Regions from separate parts of the Paenibacillus sp. NPDC058071 genome, predicted to be linked through region 3. Evidence: riboswitches for the same ligand, from Rfam matches in the RefSeq annotation. Region 3 holds a riboswitch; each other region holds the start of a gene.

Region 1 (3,898 bases), on a different contig from region 3:
GGCGGCGAAAAGAGCGCTGAAAGGCGATCTCAAGGATAAGGAAACTTTTGCGGCGTACCGTGAAGCGATTCAGTCTTTCCCGCGGAAAACGATCGCGATACTGGTCAGCTGCATCGGTTTCTACGTTATAGTTCCGTTGCTCATTTACAGCTTATCCTACATTCCGGTGCTTTCCGTTCCAGGCGATCAGTTTACGGCTACCCGGCTTGTTGAATATCAAAAGAATATGTATAACTACCACAGCAATCTAGTGTCGACACATCCGTATTCTTCCCAGTGGTGGGAATGGCCGTTTATGAAACGACCGGTTTGGTATTACAGCGGCGAGGACGTGTCGAGTCCGGATCACGTATCGACCATCTCTGCGTTCGGAAATCCGATCATTTGGTGGTTTGGATTGTTCGCGCTGCTGCTATCGGTTTATTTGAGCCTCAAACGAAAAGATAAATATATGTATGTCGTTTGGATCGCTTATTTTTCGCAATACTTGCCATGGATGCTGGTGCCGCGGCTGACGTTCATTTACCACTACTTTGCGATGGTACCGTTTATGATTTTGTCTATCGTTTACTTGTTTAAGCTATACGAGGAAAAATATCCGCAACGGCGTTGGCTGCGATACGGGTTTACAGGGGCTGCTGTGCTTCTTTTCCTCATTTACTATCCAGTGCTGTCGGGCTTCGAAGTGTCGAAAGCGTATGCGGAAGGTCTTCGTTTGTTCCAGTCCTGGGTGTTTTATAGATAGTCTCGCTTAGTGAATTGAATAAAATCGCAATTTAACATTAAAAAGGAGGGATTGGCTTGAAGGCGAAATACAGTATCGTCGTACCGATGTTCAATGAGCAGGAAGTGATCGAGCATACGTATCGGAAGCTGAAGGAAGTAATGGACGGCTATGGAGAGCCTTACGAGCTGGTTTTCGTCAACGACGGCAGCATAGACCGGACGGTAGCGATCGTAGGCGAAATTAGCCGAGACGACCGAAATGTCAGGCTGATTAATTTTTCCCGCAACTTCGGGCATCAGGTCGCGATTACGGCCGGCATGGATTACGCGCAGGGCGATGCGGTTGTGATTATCGACGCCGACCTTCAGGACCCTCCAGAAGTCATTCTGCAAATGATCGAAAAGTGGAAAGAAGGCTATGAAGTTGTCTATGGCAAACGGATTAAGCGTAAGGGCGAAACGGTCTTCAAAAAGCTGACGGCTATGATGTTTTACCGGCTGATGACGAGCATGACCAACTTCGATATCCCGACCGATACCGGTGATTTCCGTCTTATCGACCGCAAGGTTTGCGACGTGCTTCGCGGCTTGAAGGAGAAAAATCGTTTTGTGCGCGGTCTGGTCAGCTGGGTTGGCTTCCGTCAAACGAGCGTGGAGTATGTGCGGGAGGAGCGATTTGCGGGAGAGACGAAGTATCCGCTGAAAAAAATGATCCATTTTGCGATCGACGGCATTACGTCGTTCTCGCATAAACCGTTGAAAATCGCAACTTATATTGGGTTTACGCTATCGATCTCCAGCTTCATTTATTTGCTAATCGTGTTGTATCAGAAGCTGTTCACCAATGCGACGATTACAGGCTGGGCGTCGACGGTTGGCATCAATCTCTTTTTCAACGGGATTATCCTCATCCTCCTCGGCATGATCGGCGAATATATCGGAAGAATTTATGATGAGTCGAAGGGGCGGCCGCTCTACATCGTAAGGGAAGAGCTTGGTTTCGAGAAGGACGGACAGGCTGGAGACAGAGAAACGCCTGAGTCAGGCGGAAGGGAACGTGAGTATGTCCGCCACTAGCGGCGAGGAGCGGCGCAGATGGCCTGCATTTAAGCAATTCATCTTATTTAATCTGGTAGGGCTTGTGAATACGGCAGTTGATTTTGCTATTTTCGGACTATTGGTTTGGGCAGGACTGCACGCGGCGGCAAGTCAGGTCGTTTCTTATGCGGCCGGCATGGCTAACAGCTATTGGATGAATTCACGGTTTACGTTCAAATCGTCCGCTGGCGCGTCTGCCGATGGGCCAATTGGCGGAGGGCGACTGCTGCGGTTCGTGCTGCTGAACTTGGCTGTGTTAGGCGTATCGGTAAGCTTGCTCTATTTAGCGGTGGAGAGACTGACGTGGAATCCGTTTATTGCAAAAATTGTCGTCACATGTCTAACCGTTTTGTTGAATTTTGTCGGCAGCAAACGCTGGGTTTTTCGTCCTCAAAAGCAAGTCGAAAATTGAATAAAAAAGCGTTGACTTCTATTTGCTACTAATTGTAGAATAGGTTTTGCAAACCGGATGAAATTGGTATTATTACTCGGTTTTGCAATTATTCCATACATATAACATGCAAATAGCAAACCATTCGAAAGGATGGGACGCAAAGTCTGGAGTCTAAGGCATGACGCGAAAGCGTGCTTGCGATGATCGTCCGACTGCCATGAATATGACCATATTCAGGGCAGTCTTTTTTATTGCCTGGAATGTGGAATTATTTACTGGGGGAGTGTTGAAGACATGAAATTCAAGGCATTGATTGCGAGTCTCCTCGTAGTGATGCTGACGTTCGGCGGATACAGTGTCGTATTTGCAACGTGGGGCGGAGGCGGTTCTACACCAGATCCATGCTCGGGCGATTATGTTGATGCGAGTTGGATCGGGAAAGGCGAAACGAGAAAGTTAAAGGTTACGGAATGGTCCTTTTTCCCGAAATCGTATGATCTTGCTACCCTGAAGTTCTCCAATGACAAGAAGACGGTCAATTGGCAGACGGAAGGGGATCGGTATGAGGTTACTTGTCTTTATGTATCAAGCGATCTTATCGGCCTATCCGGTGTGAAGTATCCTACTAACGGCAGTACAAGCGGCACCGACTTGAAAGCTCCAAAAGCATTCGGATTTACGCAAACAATTGAATATGTAGCTGTCTACTATAAGAAAAAGCCAGCAACGCCGACAAATCCTCCGACTCTTCCGCCGACAGCTGAACCGACAGCGGTGCCTACACCAACGCCTACGGTAAAGCCAACAACGGAACCGACAACGGAACCAACGACGGAGCCAACAACAGCGCCGACAACGGAACCAACGACGGAGCCAACAACAGCGCCGACAACGGAACCAACAACGGCCCCGACGACGGAGCCAACAACAGCACCGACAACGGAACCAACGACGGAGCCAACAACAGCGCCGACAACGGAACCAACGACGGAGCCAACAACGGCCCCGACGACGGAGCCAACAACAGCGCCGACAACGGAACCAACGACGGAGCCAACAACAGCGCCGACAACGGAACCAACGACGGAGCCAACAACAGCGCCGACAACGGAGCCAACAACAGCGCCGACAACGGAGCCAACAACAGCGCCGACAACGGAGCCAACAACAGCGCCGACAACGGCACCGACAACAGAACCAACAACGGCGCCAACGCCAACGCCTCAGCCGTCTACGGAGCCAACGGATAGCCCAACGCCAACGCCGAATGTTCCGCAACCAACGGATGAGCCAAGCAGCGGTCCTTCTACACCGGGTGGTTCGACATCGACGCCAACACCATCACCAACTGCAACACCATCATCGACACCAACATCCACACCTGGTGGAACGCCAACAACTGCTCCTACAGAGCAACCGTCTAATGAACCGCTTGAAGTTGTAATCGACGACGAGCAAGGTCCTCTTGGCGGGGTTGATACAACGACTGATGTTACGGAAACAGATGCCGCGGGAGCAGAACCAACATCTGCTGTTGGCAGCGAAGTAACTGTAACCGAAGAAGTACCACTTGGCGCTCTCCCTAAAACAGGCGAGTCCAGCTCGCTACCATATTATTTGGCAGGCGGTTTGGTTGCTCTGCTTGGAGGATTTATCCTAACGAGAAATAGACGGAGAGTT
Region 2 (3,898 bases), on a different contig from region 3:
GCGGTAGAGCGGGGAGAGACGCGGTCGATCGTCTTGGATGCAAATGGCGTCAAGAAGGTCAGAGAGCAGTTCGGACAATCAATTCTCGTTATTGGCGTCAAAGCGGACAAGGCGCAATGCCGCGATCGGCTTCTCAAGCGGGCATCCGACGAAGCCGACGCGACCCGGCGATTGGCTTCCTTCGATGATGAGATAGAGGCACTGGTCGATTGCGATCTGGTCATCTATAACAGCGACGATAACAAGGAGAAGTCGGACCTTCTTATCCGCTATATAAAGGAAGGTCTGGAACGAGACTACAGCTGAACGCAGTCATTCATGCGCTGATACGCATCTAAGAGCCGGGAAATGAACGAAATGGAGATGTAACGGTAAATCCGATCTCATAGAACGTTTCCCTGAAGAGGAAAGGCAGCTTCGTCCGTAAGCTTTGATAAGCGGAATCGGCCGCCGGCGATGAGTAGGCTTCCATGCCGAAGCGATGCGCCATCGTCATCGCTCGCTTCATATGGAGCGGATCACTAACGATCAAATAGCTGTTTAATCCGTTCCTTGCAGCAATTTTACGGGAATAGAGCAAGTTTTGTTCGGTAATAGTCGACTCGGTCTCAATAAGCATATCTTTGGGAGGGACGCCAAGCAATTCTGCGTAGGCAAACGAAGCTTCCGCTTCCGACGGCTCGCCTTCGCTCGTGCGGCCGCCCGTGAAAATGATTTTGCCCGCCGAGCCCTGCCGGTACAGCGTAACCGCATGCTCGATCCGCTTCTTAAGCACCGGAGAAGGCTCGCCGTTCCATACGGCTGCTCCGAGTACGATGGCGGCATCGGCTTTCACCGAATCAGAAACATTGCCAAAGGTCCATATGCGATAGGCGGAAACGCAAAACAATAGGCAGCAAAGGAAAGCGAGGCCGGCAGCGGTGAAGATTACTGTTCGCGGGCCTCGCCGATTACGATTTTTATTTGTTTTCGTCATCTTCATCTTCCTCATACAGGGATAGACGCAGCGTCCGGTAGAAAGTTTCAGGGTACAAAAAAGGAAGCTTAATCGAAATTAAGCTTCCGTCTAGTTCGCTTTTAATGGTCGGGACGACACGATTTGAACATGCGACCCCCTGGTCCCAAACCAGGTGCTCTACCAAGCTGAGCTACGTCCCGTACTAAGAAAAAAAATGGTGCCGGCGATAGGAGTCGAACCCACGACCTACTGATTACAAGTCAGTTGCTCTACCAACTGAGCTACACCGGCGCATATCAACAAGCGACAAAAAGTATTATGCCATAAGCATAGCCCGTTATGCAACCCTTTTTTTTCAGAGCTGTATTATCCCTTTTTTGCTTTGAAATGAACAACGGCGCTGTACTGCATTTTCCCGCTGTTCGGATTGAACACGACCTGATGCTGTACATGATGCACGTCAAGCAGTAAAGCCTTGTTGTTTTCGATTTGCTGATCGACCTTCAGCTCCAGCGTCCTCAAGTCGCCCGCCTCGAAAAACTCAATTTTGTTATCGATTAAATCCAGCCGGAAATCCATTGCACACTCTCTCCCGTTCGTCTCTAATTAGCCCTATTATAAGCGAGTTTGTCGGTTTGCGTCTATTCCGCTTGCAGACGTGCAGGCGATTATGGTTATGGAAGGCAACTATTTCAAGATTTTGTTTTACAAATTGGCAAATTTGACCTAAACTAGAGAGGTGTCGAAGACAGTCGAATACTGTAAAATGGCAAACTTATCGAAAGATAAGGGCGCAAAGTTATGGGCCTAATGTCGCACAGCAGGCGACTACGGCTGCCAGACCGCCAGTAAGAGGACTAGCCAACTAGCATTGCTAAGCTATTCGCCCCTTTTTGCGGCCGAATAGTTTTTTTTTGCCTTGTTGGACCTACATCAAAAGGAGAGAACCGACAGATGATTCAGAAGGTAAAGAAATGGCCTTCGATGGCCGCTCAGTTTTTAGGCAAGCAGAAGATTACATTTAAGCTCCTGTTGATTACCTCAGTTATTACGTTGTTTAACGTGGGGGCAGGCGTATTTATTTTTACTCAAAATTTATCAGTATCGAACGCCGTGGATGATTCCAATACGCTGAACGAAGCGAACAGGCAATACAGAGAAGTATCCGACACGATGCTGCGCTCCATGCTACATATGATCGACGTGATCGAGAATTCGGACACTTCGCAGATTGAATCGATTCAAGAGATGCTCGCAACCGTTCCTGATAAAATTGCTAAACTGAAGGATACGTTTAAAAAGATTGACGAGATGTTCCCAGCCGACGAATCGAATTTGACGTATTCTAATCAAATTGCGGTATTCGAAATGGCCTACAACAATTTGATGACGACGGATTTGAACACGAAAGACTTAAGTACGGAAATGAAGTCTTTCCGCGTAAAAAATCTGATCTCCGTCTATACGATCACGCTTAGCTATGCGAGCGAGTCGGTGGACAACAGAATGGGCACCGATCTTGGCGAAACGGAGAAGCGTCTGAGCCGCAGCATGGATGCGGCGAATATGATCATTCTGATCAACGTGCTCGTGCTGGCCGTCATTCCGTTCCTGATGTCGTACACGCTCAACCGCAGCATCAGAAAAGGTTTGGCCGGCATTATGGGCCGAATCGAAGCCTACAAGAACAGCGACTTCACCTTCAACAAGAAGCTGGAACGCCAGGACGAATTCGGAGATATCGATCGTTTGCTCGCCGATATGGGCGGCAAGCTGCGCGATACGATTAAGTCGACGCTGGAAGTAAGCAGCACGGTGCTGGCGATGTCCAATTCGATGGGCGATATGGTCGACCGCAACCGGATGGCTTCGGAGCAGGTCAAAGGACAAATTACGGACGGGCGGAGTATCCTGCTCTCCCAATATGATGACGCTTCTTCGATTTCTGCTGTAACAGAGCAAATCTCGGCCAGCTCGGAAGAGATCGCAGCTTCTAGCGATTATATTAATAATGATATGCAGCAAATGAAGAACGCTTCGCAAGAAGGCTCCCGCGATATGGAAGGCGTTGTACAAATGGCCAATCAGGCCGTTGAGCAATTCCAGCTCGTAACGGAAGCGTTCAAGCGTATTACGGAGCGTTACGGACAAGTATCGAAGTTTCTGGACGGCATTCAAGATTTGAATACGCAGACGAACTTGCTGTCGCTGAACGCTTCGATTGAATCGGCTCGCGCAGGTGAGCACGGACGCGGTTTCGCTGTCGTCGCTGATGAAATTCGCAAGCTATCCGGCCAAACGAACGATATTTCGAAAAATATTACGAAAGAGCTGCACTTCATTCAGAACGACGTTGCGGAGAGCGGCGAACGTTTGCTTGCCTTCGCGCAAGTTATTACAACGACGAAGGAAGCTTCTGTAACCGCGAGCGACATGTTCAAAGGACTGGAACGTCAAAGCAGCGTCTTGTCCGAGCAAATTAGCGAAATTTCAACTGCCATCGGAGAAATTACGGGAGGCATTACCCACATCGTAACGGCGGTAGACAAGCTGCTGCAAACGTCTTCGGATGTAAACGGAAAAATGGAAGATATGTCCGGTCTATCGAACGATCAATACGCCATTTCCGATCAACTGGGCAACCTGGCGGGCGAGCTGAAGCAATCGTCCCGCGATTTGAAAGAAAAAGCAGGTATCTTTAAAATTTAATTGGTTAAGCCGTTCGACCGTCTTGTCCCTGTGGGGATGAGACGGTTTTTTTATTTTTTGGAAAAATTATCTTTACACCTTTTCTGTCATAGTGTACTATTTACCTATAACACTAATACAATGTGACGTAGATGAAAGGAGGATCGCTTATCGTGACGATGACGTTCGATAACAATCAGCCGATATATTTGCAAATTATGAACCATGTCAAACGGCAAATTATTACCGGCA
Region 3 (3,898 bases):
TAGACGTAGCGCTCTCCGAAGCGGCGGATCGCCGGTACTGTACCCTCTGCGGTACAGCCAATGGGACGGATTGCCCCGGTAAACGCCGATGTTCAAACGGCGCAGCACCTGTAAATAACGTTCATTCATTTGATTGCGCGGGAAGACAATGCTCTCAAGCCGCAAGCCTCGCTTGTCCGCGATGGCGGCAGCGGCTTCCAAATCGGCTTGAAACTGCTCCTCGGTCTGGCCTTCCTCTTGGCAGTAATAATGCGAAAATGTATGGGTGGAAATGCTCTGATAAGGCGTTTCCTGAATAAGACGGATTAGCGAAGGCGCGAAATGGTCGGGATCGTCCGCCTCAGCATCGCCGATTCCGGAACTGGCCAGGTGGTCATACGGCGAGAGACCGTCGTCGACATATCCTGGCTTGTCTATCGGCAGACTTGCCAGCATTTCTCCTTTGGACTCGAAAAATAGCAATCCTACCGTAGCCCATGTCGCATGAATGCCGTTGCGCGCGAACAGCGCCAGCGTATCCGGTATCAAGCTGCGCTCTCGACCGAAACGACGCCTGTATTCTTCCAGAGAATATAAATCTCTTACGCCCCAATACAACTCAAAATCGATAGAAATGACGAATAAACCGCTATCTTGGCTCAATATGGCTTCATCCCTCTGTTCATACGTCGTTCATAGGCACTAATTCTATGAATCCTTGGACTTATTGGTAGTATAATCCTGCTCTTACAGCAAGTAAATAAAAATGATGCGACAATATACGACCGTTTTCGTCCAATAAATCTGTAAATTGTATCCATAGTATCACTAAATTAGTTCTTATGGATACGATTTTATAAAAAAAAGAACTAAAAAAAGCTCCGACACGGCGTGTCGAAGCTTTGGCTCAGCATCTATTTACAACAACTCAATATTATAATTCGACTTTTTGGACAGTTGAATAGTGAACATTTTAGCTTGAATCGTATTATCCGAGCAAACGATATTTTTTTGCACGTATTGCGACAGGTAGCTCGTCAAGTCGATGCCGCCGCCAACCGTCGTTTTGATAATATTTTTCGAAATCGTTCCTTTATCGGCATTTTGCCATGTCCAGATGCCTTTTTCACCGTTCTCGATTACATTGCTCTCCACTTTAAAGCTCGTAATGTTGCCAAGGCGGATCGCGGTTTTGCCTTGCTGAACGCTTCTCGCGCCCATCGTAATTTTATTGCCCGTAATTTCGATATCCTTGACCGTCTGGGAAGCGCCGACTTCAATCGCCGCGTAGAAGCTGCCTGTGCCTGAAATCGTATTGTTTTGAACGAGATTGTTGCTTCCGTAAATGCTGATGGCCGAGTACATATCAGGAGCCAATTTGCCTTTATCGCTGCCCGATTTGTAGTAATTGTTTTGCAAATACGAGTTTGTAATTTGGTTGCCGCTGACCGTCAGCCCTTGAGCATAGACTTTAACTGCCCGCTTGGCGTTGTTGTCGAAACGGTTATTGGTGATGATGCTTCTCGTATTCGAGCCGTTGCCGTTATCCAAATTCGGATCCTCGTAGTAGATGCCGTCGCCGTCGTCCGCCGGGCCGATATGATGGATGTAGTTGCTCGCGATCGTCATATTGGCCGCAACCGTTTCTTTTTTACCCCAAGCCGTCGTGACGTAGATGCCTCTGGCAATCAGGCTGCCGCTGGTCGGATTCAGCGCGATGATGTTGCTGATTTCGGTATTGCTGATCTCGATGTTCTTCGTATTGCCGAGCACAAGAATGCCCGAAAGTACGCCGCTGTAATAATCGCTGCTCGATTGCTTGCTGTGCGTTGCGTTAGCAGCAGTGATATTGCTTACACTCACATTTTCGCTGCCCGAATCGATCACGAGCACGCGGTTCACCTGCATGTTGCCGTCCAGCGAGAGGCTGCTGATCGAGAAGTTCGACCCAGCGGCGCGTACCAGTTCCCAACCGAATGTGCTCGTGCTTGCTTTGATGACAGAGCTTGTACCATCGCCAACGATGCTGCTGCTCACTGCCAGCGGCGATTTCACATTGACCATGTACGTTCCTTTCGGAAAGTAAACCGTTGCTTTTTTCGCGCCCCCGTCGTTCAGCGCTTTTTGAATCGCCGACGTATCATCGGTCCGTCCGTCGCCTTTTGCTCCGTAATCTTTTACATTTATACGATCAGCCGCGTGTGCTTGTTCGACAAATAGGCCAAAAAAACCGAATCCGCTTAAAAAGATGGTCAACATGATGGCTATCGATTTTTTCGAATAGCTGCTAAAAATACTCATTTCCCATTCCTCCAAATCTACGGATAAAAAATAGAATCATCCCGTTTCAGGACGATCCTACTCTCGTATCCTGAAACATTTCGGGAACTGGCTGGCATATGGTTTCCCATTTAGCCCCTGTAGCTTTGCGTCCCGCGCTTTCGCGACGGTTTGCCTTTATCGATGCTTCATCATATTAAATTTGGATAGAAAGGTGCATAACTAGTAGAAAAAGCCTATGACATGTCATAGGCCCGAAAATACTAGGAAACTTTCGGTAGCTGGCTGGCGTATGGTTGCCCATGTAGCCCCTATAGCTTTGCGTCCCGCGCTTTCGCGCGGTTTGCCCTTTTCGACATCTCACTCTATGAAATTATCGACAACTTCTGGTTCTATCATACCAAATTTCAGAATTGGAAGCAACAACCATTAGTAGAATAGAACGACAAGAATTTATCTGAATTTCCTGGGATCGATATAATCTATCGACCATTCCTTGGAATTAGTTTACAATTTATTCCCTAACCATTATCATAGTCAAGTAGACTCGCATCCTTCCGCTCGATCGAATCCCCATGACTGCCCCAAGATTATCGATTCGCCGGGAATGCGTGCAATAACGGAATGAATTTAAGGACGGGGTGGTCTCATGAATGTACTGGTTACCGGCGGCTACGGCTTCATCGGCTCTTTTGTCGCGGAAAGATTCTATAAAGAAGGACATAAGGTTATCATTATCGATAATCTCACATCGGGCCATCTGTCAAACTGCGGCTTCCCGCATGTTTCCTATATCGCCGATGTGGAGAGCACGGTATGCGACTCCATTTTCGACAGCCACAATATTGATATCGTTGTTCATTTGGCCGCTCAAATCAATGTCGTTACCTCAATGGACAACCCGTATGCCGATACCAAGTCGAATATACTCGGATTAACGAACATTTTGCAATTGGCGGCGAAGCATAAGGTGCGTAAATTTCTGTTCGCATCGTCGGCCGCCGTATACGGACTCAACGACCAAGTGCCGCTGAACGAGGACATGCCTTGCCAGCCGGTTTCTCCTTACGGCATCAACAAGCTGCTCGGCGAATATTATTGCACGAAATGGAGCGAGATTTACAAGCTGGACACCATCTGCTTCCGCTTCGCCAACGTCTACGGGCCTCGCCAAGGCTCGATTGGCGAAGGCGGCGTCGTATCGATTTTTATGGAGCGCGTCCGTCATGGGCTGCCGCTCGACGTTTACGGGGACGGATCGCAGACGCGCGACTTCGTTTATGTGGAAGACGTCGCCGAAGTCATCTATTTGGCTAGCCTGACGGATCAAGTCGGTCTCATGAACCTATCCACGAATACCGAGAACTCGGTCAGCCGGCTTATTGGCATTATGGAAAGCCTGCATCCGGTAGCCAGCGTTCAATACAAGCCCGCACGCAATGGCGATATTCATCGTTCACGCTTGGACAATAGCCGCTTGAAAGACGCCTTGAACTGGGATCCCCGCTACGGGCTTGAAGAAGGCTTGAAACGTACGTTTGACTGGTTTATGCGAACGCCCGCAGCCGTCCCTCATATTGCGGCCGGTCAGGAGAAGGCGGTCAAGCTGGACGAAGGCCATATCTATAACGAGCTGATG
Region 4 (3,898 bases), on a different contig from region 3:
GTAACTTTCATGCCGTTTTTGAAATTTTTACCATCAACCAGTATAATGTCTCCACCGGTTACAACGCCCGAATTCGGTGAAATCGTTAAAATCTCTGGATCTGTTTTCGGAGGAGCGATATATGTGAAGCCTTCAGTAACAGTTGCGCTCGTTCCATCTGGATTCGTAAATACAACGTCTGCCGGACCTGCCTTCAAACCTTGCGGTGACAATACTTTAATGTAAGTGGGATTATAGTAATCGCTTACGGTAGCTGCCACACCGTCAATCGTCACGCTGACGCCTCTCATCAAGTAATTACCTTGCACGGCAATTACAGTACCGCCAGCGAGCGGACCGCTGTTAGGCGACAACGATGTTATGATAGGATCAGTCTTGTACTGATACTGTCCAGCTGCAGTTTGTCCATCCGGATTTCTAACTTCAACAGCTACGGTTCCTTGGCTGCCTTTTGGCACAGTTACCGTAAGTTTATGCTCGTCTACAAATGTAACATTAGTAGCGTTATTCAGTCCGAATTTAACTGTCGCACCGGATACGAAATAATTACCATTAAGCGTAACCGTTTCCCCGCCATTCGGGTGGCCGAAGGCTTCTACGACAGAAGTTACTTCAGGAGCTGGCAGCTTTACGTTAACATTTACGTTCGGTATCGCCTTTTCACGATTTGCTCCAGCATAATCCTTATACTGAATTTGAGATGCTATTGTGGAAACAGGGAAGCTTCCGGCAGTTGTTTTACTTACAGGACGAATCTTATAAGTAAAAGTCAACGTTTTATTTTTCAACTCGTTAAACGTCCATGTCAATTTATTACCGTCTACTGTCGGTTTTGGAATGTTATTATCGTAGGAACCGGGAACAATTTCAAATGCCGGGCCTACAATATCCGTTACTTTAACGTCATATGCGCTCGCCAAACCGATCTCTTTTACGATAGCTGCATAAATTTCACTCAAACCGGTAGAACCAAGCACAAAGTGATGGTGACTGGCTGTTGTAGCCATGTCCTTCATCAAAATATTTGGACCGCTTGTGTCCGGATTATCGGTTTGTTTCAGTAGTGCAATCGTATAAAAAATAATACCTGCATCTTTGGCTTCTTGTGCTTTTTGTTTCGCAAATCCATAGGGGTCATTTGCTGGTTGCGTAGCGTCGCCATCCGTCATAATAACGATAACCGGTTGGGCTTCCGGGCGATGATCCGCAAGTAGGTTCGCAGCCACCGTAATGGCATCGCCAGTCGCAGTCGAACCATTCGCAGTAATCCCGTTTATATAATTCTTAGCCGTATCTTTTTCTGTTGTAAACGGCAGCGTCCCAATCGTGTTAGAAGAAGAGAAATCGACAACGGCCACACGATGCTTTGTCAGATCCATCAAATCGACGAACCCTTTTGCAGCTTCCTTCGCATTGGTCATTTTGTCCTCGCCATTATTGTAGCCAGGCAGCATACTTCCTGATTTGTCGATAACAAGAACTACATCATTAGGCTGAACGACATTGACAGGCGGGGTGCCTGTAATGTTCAAAATCACTTCTGTTTCGTCCAGCGTAGTAATCGTCGACTTGCTAACCGTTTTTGTTACGCCTACATAATCATTTGGCGCTGCTTGCGCTGCAGGTGGTGTCAAAAAACCGCCTAGTGCGATGCACACTGCAAGTACGAGCAAAAAGCTTTGTTTCAAACGTTTCATCATCTTTGTTCCCTCCCATTATAATAAAAAAAACAACAGCAGGTTGCTATTGTTTTAATTACAAACCAATGTAGCAACCTGGCGATCTTTCTGCCGACCTACTAAAGCGAGCAAAAAGACCCATGGCTTTGCGTCACTACATTGCTGTAGTTTTGCCTTTATTCTATTTTCTAGTTCTATAGTAATAATTTTCATATATATCTTACTATATGATACATTTTTCTACAATCATTTATTTATGATTGTCAATAAAGTATCCTATATGTTGAATCATGTCTTGCTGATATGCATTTCTTGAACGTTTACCTTCAGAAATTTGCTTAAGTTGCTTGCCCGCTTCCTCTTTCAGCAACAGCATTTTCTTCATCAATTCCCGTTCCACAGTCAGGCAGTCCATAAGCAATTGCCTTTCCAGATCATTATAGACATGCGACTCTAGCTCAACTCGATGACGAATCAGTTCTCTTAATTCCGCCTGTCTGTTTTGCAGAGAAAAAAGCAAACCGTGGTTTGCTTCTTCCTCTAGATCCAGAGACAACATGGATACACCCGTTTCTTTCATCTCTTCTAGAATTTGATTGACAGTTAATGTCACAGGAGCACCTGCCTTCATTACTTCAATGTCTTCATCGCTTCCGACCATGTATCTCTCAATTCGGTAAGCAACTGCACACAATTGTCTGCAGCTTCCACATCCAGCTTCGTATTTGCTTTCATCAATAATTCATTCATGTACAAATATAAGCTGCTTAGTTGTTGCGATATTTCATATTCCATATTTAGTGTAGAGTGTAATTCCTCAATGATGTTCTGCGCTTTCACGAAGTTGAGATGCTTTCCTTCAAAATCATGTTTTTCTATACATACCGTCGCTTGTTTTATAAACCGAATACAGCCGCTATACAACATTAAAGTCAGTTCTCCAGGCGAGGATGTTTGGACCTTCGTTATTAAATAGCTGTCTTGCGGTTGAACCATCATCCGCTATCACCTTTTTTCGTCGATTATCGCCCCTACCGTGAGTTCCTTTAACTTTTCAACAAGATCGATAAACTTTTCAGAAGGTATTTCGTGTACGATTTCATGTGTATCTTTATTCATAATCTGTACAATTACCTGCTTAGTAGCTTGATGTATCTTGTAGTTAAATTCGTGCTCGGTACCTTGAACGGCTTTATTTGCTCTTTCCACAGCACTAACGAGCGCTTTCTCACTGACCGACAAGATTTGATTTTTACTTTTTTGTTTTAATACTGTGTATTCCCCTGCTACCCTAATGATAGGAGTAGAGTCAAGCTTCGTTGATGACTGCACTGGCTGGAGTTTGGAATTTATATCCATTTACCTCAAACCCCTTTTTTAACTAAATTGAGATGATAGCCAAGATAATTGGGAGTTGCCATTCGATATGGCTTTCTCCATATTGGCAAACATAGCATAGTAACGATCTTCTTTTTTATCAAGAACTTTATTTCTTTGCTCCACCTTCGAATCGATTTTATCGATCTGCATATTCAAGCTTTCAGCCGTATTCACGCCGCCGTTAATTTTACGAGAAATAGATATAATAGCGTCGTTCGCGATGTCGAAAATTCTTTGGAACAACCCTGTATTTCCACTCGTTTGCGAAGTGAAGGTCTGAACAACAGCATCTGGGTCGGCCTGAATAGCTGCACGAAGCTTGGTTTCATCGATAATCAGTTTGCCGTTATCCGGCGATCCTTTTGAATAAGCGGGAGTCATAATCCCCAGTTCGGTGAGCGTATCATAATTGGGATTGCCGCCGCCTACAGTTGTAGAAGCGATTTTCCTCAAACTGGATAACGCACTGCCTAAAATATTGTCGTTGCGAAGATTACCGCTTTTCGCTTTATCCTCCCAAGCTGCAATATCACGGTCAGACATCGCATCTTTCTCTTCGGACGTTAGAGGCTGATAGTTGCGGTATACCTTTTCCGTCGTTTTTGTATTAAGCGTAGAAACGGTGTCATTGTATTTATTAACGATGTCTTTTATTTTAGCAACCATCTCATCTTCGCTTATACGAACAACATTGCCGCCGGCATCCAGCTTGCTCCAGTTACCGGAAAATCTTGCTTGCGAAACCGATTCTCGCAAGCTCGCTATTTTTAAATTCATATTACTATAGCTTTCAACTTTCCACTCCAATGACTGTTTCTTCTGCAAAAGTTTGTTTATCG

Evidence for each region. A riboswitch is a leader RNA that binds a small molecule or an ion and turns the genes downstream of it on or off. The one in region 3 is predicted to bind cyclic di-GMP.
Region 1: another riboswitch for cyclic di-GMP. It lies ahead of ACFVTB_RS26185 (LPXTG cell wall anchor domain-containing protein); the one in region 3 lies ahead of ACFVTB_RS23790 (glycosyl hydrolase family 28-related protein).
Region 2: another riboswitch for cyclic di-GMP. It lies ahead of ACFVTB_RS17710 (methyl-accepting chemotaxis protein); the one in region 3 lies ahead of ACFVTB_RS23790 (glycosyl hydrolase family 28-related protein).
Region 4: another riboswitch for cyclic di-GMP. It lies ahead of ACFVTB_RS21815 (IPT/TIG domain-containing protein); the one in region 3 lies ahead of ACFVTB_RS23790 (glycosyl hydrolase family 28-related protein).

The regions. Positions count from the first base shown of each region.
Region 1 is NZ_JBHVSK010000024.1:82,393-86,290, forward strand. It holds gene ACFVTB_RS26170 (glycosyltransferase family 39 protein) at 1-745, shown strand, start outside; gene ACFVTB_RS26175 (glycosyltransferase family 2 protein) at 796-1,803, shown strand; gene ACFVTB_RS26180 (GtrA family protein) at 1,790-2,236, shown strand; cyclic di-GMP riboswitch class I at 2,341-2,438, shown strand; gene ACFVTB_RS26185 (LPXTG cell wall anchor domain-containing protein) at 2,513-3,898, shown strand, end outside.
Region 2 is NZ_JBHVSK010000010.1:143,282-147,179, forward strand. It holds gene ACFVTB_RS17685 (guanylate kinase) at 1-306, shown strand, start outside; gene ACFVTB_RS17690 (YdcF family protein) at 335-976, opposite strand; tRNA gene ACFVTB_RS17695 (tRNA-Pro) at 1,082-1,158, opposite strand; tRNA gene ACFVTB_RS17700 (tRNA-Thr) at 1,174-1,249, opposite strand; gene ACFVTB_RS17705 (YrzA family protein) at 1,325-1,537, opposite strand; cyclic di-GMP riboswitch class I at 1,717-1,808, shown strand; gene ACFVTB_RS17710 (methyl-accepting chemotaxis protein) at 1,913-3,667, shown strand; gene ACFVTB_RS17715 (GntR family transcriptional regulator) at 3,820-3,898, shown strand, end outside.
Region 3 is NZ_JBHVSK010000020.1:25,150-29,047, reverse strand. It holds gene ACFVTB_RS23795 (polysaccharide deacetylase family protein) at 1-642, opposite strand, end outside; gene ACFVTB_RS23790 (glycosyl hydrolase family 28-related protein) at 898-2,280, opposite strand; cyclic di-GMP riboswitch class I at 2,360-2,445, opposite strand; cyclic di-GMP riboswitch class I at 2,533-2,617, opposite strand; gene ACFVTB_RS23785 (NAD-dependent epimerase/dehydratase family protein) at 2,909-3,898, shown strand, end outside.
Region 4 is NZ_JBHVSK010000016.1:58,213-62,110, forward strand. It holds gene ACFVTB_RS21815 (IPT/TIG domain-containing protein) at 1-1,700, opposite strand, end outside; cyclic di-GMP riboswitch class I at 1,767-1,864, opposite strand; gene ACFVTB_RS21820 (hypothetical protein) at 1,930-2,340, opposite strand; gene fliS (flagellar export chaperone FliS) at 2,310-2,678, opposite strand; gene ACFVTB_RS21830 (flagellar protein FlaG) at 2,685-3,038, opposite strand; gene fliD (flagellar filament capping protein FliD) at 3,057-3,898, opposite strand, start outside.